DNA from 2 places in the Priestia veravalensis genome. Region 2 is predicted to be linked to the other one. Evidence: predicted binding sites of a transcription regulator. Region 2 holds the regulator's gene; the other holds the start of a gene.
What was found. The regulator NrdR, encoded in region 2, represses ribonucleotide reductase genes. The targets are predictions, from matches to a motif close to AACACNATATATNGTGTT.

Region 1 (3,210 bases), on a different contig from region 2:
CTCTTTTGCACGAATTTTACGATACGTACGAACCTTATTACCTTGTTTTTCCCACTCGCGAACATCTCCTACCTCATGCCAGTTTTCGTTGTAGTGTGCCATTTCTTCTTTCGAATAGCTTTCTACATCCGGGAAGCGAAGCTCGTATTCACCGTCGTTTTCAACTGCATCCATAAACTCTTTTGTTAAACAAACAGAAATGTTTGCTCCTGTTAAAAATTCAGAATTATGAACGCTGTACGTTCCACCAGTTTGTAGTTTTTCTTCAGCATCTGCAATAATTTTCTCGCTGAATCCACCAAGACCTGGAATTTGCTTATAATTGATAATTCCTTGGTACATGTCCTTTTCAGATTCCGTAAGCGGCGTAAATTTCAGCTTATCTTGGGCATGTTTTTTAATCATTTCATCATTTGTATTTTCAATTAAGAATCGTAAAATGCGTGGATTTTGCATTTTAGAGATAATAAACTCAACAATATCTGGATGCCAATCCGCTAACATAATCATTTGAGCACCGCGACGAGAACCGCCTTGCTCAACAAGGTGCGTAAGTTTCGCAATATCATCTAACCAAGAGACAGATCCTGATGATTTACCGTTTACACCACGCGCTAGTGTGTTGCGTGGACGCAGGGTTGAACCGTTTGTTCCAACTCCTCCGCCTCGGCTCATGATTTCCATGACTTGCTTACGGTGTTCGGAGATTCCTTCGCGAGAATCTTTTACGTACGGCATTACATAGCAGTTAAAGTATGTAACATCCGTTTCAGCTCCCGCTCCGTACAGAACGCGTCCAGCTGGTACAAAGTTCATTTGAACAAGCTCTTGATAGAATTTTTCAAACCATTCGTTTCGCTTCTCTTCCGTTTGTTCAGCGGAAGCTAACCCAGTAGCGTTACGCTTTGCAATTTGCTCATAGAAGATTTCAAGTGGTTTTTCAATTACGTCTAATGAACGAGTAATAAGTCCACTTTCTGCTTCTTCAGGTGCTAACGCTCCACGAAACTCATCTTCAACCTTTACGACTGCCATCTTTTGGTCAAAATTAATGCTTTCCACATAGCCAAGTCCTCGAGCTGGAAACTTAGGGTCTTCCTTTACGGTTAAAACAACAAAGTCTCCTTTTGATAACGTAAGTTTTTCCGTATCTTTAAACGCATAACGGTCTAACATTACGAGTCGAGATACGCCTTTATGAGTAATTTTCATATCTGGTGTAATTGGGTGTACTTGTGGAAAGCGTTCAATATCTTGATTAAGCTTTTCAATATTCATATTTACTTTTTGATTAACTATAACAGTCATTCTGACAACTCCCTTACCAATCGTGCTCTATTTTACCAATCATTTACCTTATTTTGGAAAAAAGCAAAATTTCAACTATCAATAACTTACCACACGGATTGGACAAATTCAACATGTAGTATTCAACCAAAACCCAAGCACCTACATATAGATAGATGTCAAGAAAAATATTTTTTTTACATTAAAAAAAGTATTTGACTTTTACATCAATTACTTTCTTCAGCTAGATAGAATACTTAGGGGCACAGCTTAAATAGTGTGCTCCTAAGCAATCGTTATCTTCTAAAATTCCATTCAACAGAAGCATATTTCTTTTGTGCTAATTCTTCTACGTAACGCTCTTCTTGTTCTGTTAATTCATAAGGTTCTAAGTCAATATCTAAAGCGCTAGCAAAGCCTTTATAAAATGCTTCCTTCGCTTCTTCCATTTGGATTTTACGGCCTGCAATAGCATTGATTGCAACAGCTTTTGAACGAAACGCACGCTGCATTCGCTCTTTCACACGATCATTTGGATAATTAAATACGCTAAATAATTTATCTTCGTCAATCTCTAATAAAATAGAACCGTGCTGTAAAATTACACCTTTTTGACGCGTTTGTGCACTTCCAGCAATTTTACGCCCTTCTACCACAAGCTCATACCATGAAGGTGCATCAAAACAAACAGATGAACGTGGATTTTTCAAACTATTTTTTTCTTCTTCTGTGCGAGGGATTGCAAAATATGCTTCCAGACCCAGCGAACGAAATCCCTCTAATAACCCTTCTGAAATGACACGATACGCCTCTGTCACCGTCTTAGGCATGTTTGGATAGTCTTCCGATACAATGACGCTGTAAGTAAGCTCCTCGTCGTGCAAAACGCCTCGTCCCCCTGTTGGTCGACGCACAAATCCTAATCCTAATTTATCTACCTGTTCAAAATTGATTTCTTTTTCAGCTTTTTGAAAGTAACCAATTGATAATGTTGGAGGATTCCAGCCGTAAAATCGAATCGTTGGTGGTATTTGACCAGTGCTATGCCACTCTAAAAGCGCTTCATCAAGTGCCATATTGTAATATGGCGAACGTTCTTTTGAATCAATGAATCTCCATTTTTGCTTCATTCTTCTCATCCCTAACTAGTATAGTAGACATTTACATATGTAATAAACTTAATCCGTTTTTTAGTCTACCAAAAGATAAGCAGAAGGAAAAGAAAAGTGAAGCAGTAATTTTTTACTTTTCTTTCGTAAAAACTATCGTGACTTCAAGAAGAATCCCTTTACTTCTAATTTCATTCACTTATATAATAAGACTATGTATTTTGTCGAAGAAAGGAAGAAACAACATGTGGGCACTAATCATTGTACTTGCGGCAATTATTATTTATTCTGTCGTAATGTTTTTTTACCAACGTCGCATTATGAAAACGTTAACGGAAGAAGAATTCCGCAGCGGTTATCGTAAAGCACAGCTAGTTGATATTCGCGAACCAAATGAATTTGAAAACGGACATATTTTAGGAGCAAGAAATATTCCTCTTTCACAGTTCCGTATGCGTATAAAGGAGTTCCGTACTGATCAACCCGTTTATATTTACTGCCAAAGTGGCATGCGAACTGGTCGTGCTGCTCAGCTCTTGCGCAAGCATGGTGTGAAAGAGATTCATGACCTAAAAGGCGGATTCAAAGCTTGGAACGGCAAAATTAAAACAAAAAAATAAACCACAAAAACAGCCCCTTCTTAGATGAAGGGGCTGTTTTTTAACTTTCTTTTTGATAGCGGAGTACAGGCTTTCTTGCTGCAAGCGTTTCATCCAATCGCTTCACAACCGTCGTATGAGGTGCTTCTTGAACGATTTCCGGATTTTCTTCCACTTCTTTTGCAATTTGAATCATTGCATCAATAAACGCATCA
Region 2 (3,210 bases):
AATCTTCTTTTTGACTTTGAGGTTTCTTTTTCTCTTCAGACTCTTCTTTCAACCAATCTGGCACCATCTCTTTACGAACCGTTCTTTGTTTCTTCGTCGCCGTTTGCTTAGATTCAGCCCAGTTTTGGTATTCTTTATGCTCATTTTTCGCAATGACCATCGCTTCTTCCACTGTTTTTACCTTTTTACGAGCCCAGTGTCCTGCAATTTTATCCACATATGCTTTTGATAACTTCATATCCGTTCTTAGCATGACATAATAAATGAGTACATTAGCAACACCTGGAGAAAGGTTTTGATGAAACATAACGTCTTCAACCATTTGTAAATCTGCTTTAGAAGGCGTTGCTCCACCGGACAAGTCCGTCAGTAGCTGTCTTGGAGACGTCACTTCTAACTGCTTAATTAACTTCTCTTCTTGAGAAGTTGGCTCTCTATGTTCCATAGTTCGCAATAACGGCGGCTGAATTTGTTCACTTAAGTTAGGTAGCGCTTCTCCATTTTCAAACTGATAATGGTTTCTAGCAGCTTTTCGAAGCAGCTCAATATCTACTTGATCATTTTCGTTCAACGCGTCCAAGACCACATTCTTCATTTGCAGAGCATCAATTTGATATAAAAATGCTAGCTTTTCAATTGCTAACCTCACCTTGGCTGTAATTGCTTTTTTCGAAATCATAGACTCAGTTAACCCTGTCAAAAATAAATCAAAGTCAAAGCCAGCATCCTTAATTGTTATACTAGCTCTTTGTGAATTATCCACATAGTCCAGATCTCCACTTGGTTTGAAGACATCTTGGTTCTCTCGTTGTAAACTTGACGTGAGCTCTGTCGTTTGTACTGACTTATACACATCATTAAATGAACGAGTAACGTCTTTAAACTCACTGTGGTCCACAGCTGGATCCATAAAATATCGTCTAATTTTTTGAAATACATTTTTACCTAATCGATTGTATAAGTAGACGTTTAAAACACCATCATCAAAAAACTGCTGTGGTGTTAATGGTGGAATTAACTCATAAATATAAACTCTTCCCCCGTCCTCTTCTTTCATATAGGTTTTTAATAAGCCAATACCTTCAAGCTTTAATCGCTCCTGATAAATGGATTTCAAGTTCATTTGCATAACGGCCATTAGGTGATGATGCGTTACTTCTGTTCCCCATAAGCGTCCTTGTTCTAGTTCACTCCATAACGTCATATATAAGCCATAGCACACGGTTCCAATTAACGGTTGATATAGAGTTGTTAACACTTTTCGATCATATTCTTGAATAACGCCGCTCGTTCTCACAACATAACGGTCAACTGGAATGATTTCTTTCCAATGTTGCTCATTCATCATCATTACCTACCCAATTCTAAAATAGCAAAAAAGAGCTAAAAAATCTCTTTAATAGCTCTTTTATAATTTTTCCTTCTTAATTAACTCCTTTAGTTCATCAATAAATACATTAATGTCTTTAAATTGACGATAAACAGAAGCAAAGCGTACATACGATACTTCATCGATAGCAGCTAGTCTTTCCATTACCATTTCCCCAACAACGTCTGACTGCACTTCCGATGCACCTTGACTGCGCAGTTCAGATTCAATATCATGTACAGTATCTTCTAATTGTTTTAAGCTAACTTGCCTTTTCTCACATGCCTTTATTAAACCGCGTAAAATTTTCTCTTTGCTAAACTCTTCACGCGCCCCATCTTTTTTCACTACAATTAAAGGTGGCTCTTCTACTTTTTCAAATGTTGTATAACGATAGTGACAACTTTCGCATTCACGCCGTCTGCGAATTGAACGACCTTCTTCAACAGGCCGTGAGTCTAACACTCTCGTTCCATTATACTGACAGGAAGGACATTTCATCTTCTCAACTCCAATAAATAACCTTTTATATTTGTATAAACTAAGCAGCTTGTACGAACTAACCACTTATGTACGTTAGAAATTCAAAATAAAAATTCACTTTCTTTTCATATTATAGAAAACAAAGCTTGAATACAAGTGAAGGAGAATGAATTCTGAAATTTTATTTCCTAAAACATTTGTTTTCCAATAGATAAAGGCGCTACACAGCTTTATTTGTTTAATACACTTTATTTCCCTTACTTAATAGCAATCAGATGTTGGTCAAAATATTTATAAAAAAAGATGATTAATTCTTTACTATAACCAAAATCGAATGGCATTACTTTTGATTCCGTTGTAACCGAAAAATCGATAGCGGTTTCAAAAGGTCGTAATGAAATAATCGTAATAACAACAAACGCCTTTCTCCCCTTTGACACGTTTAAGCTAATCTCTCCACGCTCTTCATAAGCGGCTAAAATTTCTACTCCATTCATATTCTTCAATAAATTTTGCACCTGAGTAAATGTTTGAGAGGCTGTTGATTTGTAGTAATGTGTTTGTAACTTTGGATTTTCGTGGTGGTCCCTAGTTTCAGAATGATTCGAAAAAACTGACTTTACTTTTTGAATAATCCCCATGTTGTGTAGACTCCTTTTTATCAAAATAATCGCTATAGCTACTAAAGATACCCTAGCTGCTTTCTTTATTATAATGGATAAACGGTATTTTTGTATCTAAAAAGGACTGTCTATAAATGGCGAGTCCAATTTATAGAGCAGTCCCTAATTGTTCTTAGCTTTGTTTTATACTATTAAAGTACACTTGCTTTCGTTTGCTTTACTTGTACAGGACCCATTCCACGCGGTACTTCAATTGTCTCACGTGTTTGAGCATTTAGTTCATCTGCAATATAGTCAGCAGCAATTGTTGGATCTAAGTCTCCACATGTGTATACATCGATGCTTGCATACCCATGCTCTGGAAAGCTGTGGATAGTTAAATGTGATTCTGAAATAATAACAACCCCACTTACGCCCTGAGGTGCAAATTTATGAAACGCAACCTCACGAACTTCCGCTCCAGTTTTTAGTGCTGCATCTACAAACGTTTTTTCAATATAATCCATATCATTCAACTTATCGAAATCACAACCCCATAATTCTGAGATAACGTGACGACCCATTGTTTCCATAATGATATTTCCCCCTTTAACAATTTTTAATCGTTAAATATGAAATTCTTTCGCCATATAGCATGTTAACTACCACGGGGGAAAGTTAGTCCAGAGAGGTCCTAACCCTTTAAGTAGATACATAACCGAAAGGTACACAAGAAGTTCACGAAACATAGTATAC

Region 1: AS180_RS07660 (vitamin B12-dependent ribonucleotide reductase) is a predicted target of NrdR. The motif match lies at 1,414-1,431, and genes of this name have one in related genera.

What each region holds. Positions count from the first base shown of each region.
Region 1 covers NZ_KQ758639.1:17,497-20,706, reverse strand. Annotated here, with positions in the region: gene AS180_RS07660 (vitamin B12-dependent ribonucleotide reductase) at 1-1,308, opposite strand, end outside; gene AS180_RS07655 (lipoate--protein ligase family protein) at 1,584-2,417, opposite strand; gene AS180_RS07650 (rhodanese-like domain-containing protein) at 2,642-3,016, shown strand; gene gcvPB (aminomethyl-transferring glycine dehydrogenase subunit GcvPB) at 3,057-3,210, opposite strand, start outside.
Region 2 covers NZ_KQ758654.1:28,300-31,509, reverse strand. Annotated here, with positions in the region: gene AS180_RS12095 (replication initiation and membrane attachment family protein) at 1-1,345, opposite strand, end outside; gene nrdR (transcriptional regulator NrdR) at 1,409-1,870, opposite strand; gene AS180_RS12085 (hypothetical protein) at 2,110-2,493, opposite strand; gene speD (adenosylmethionine decarboxylase) at 2,667-3,047, opposite strand.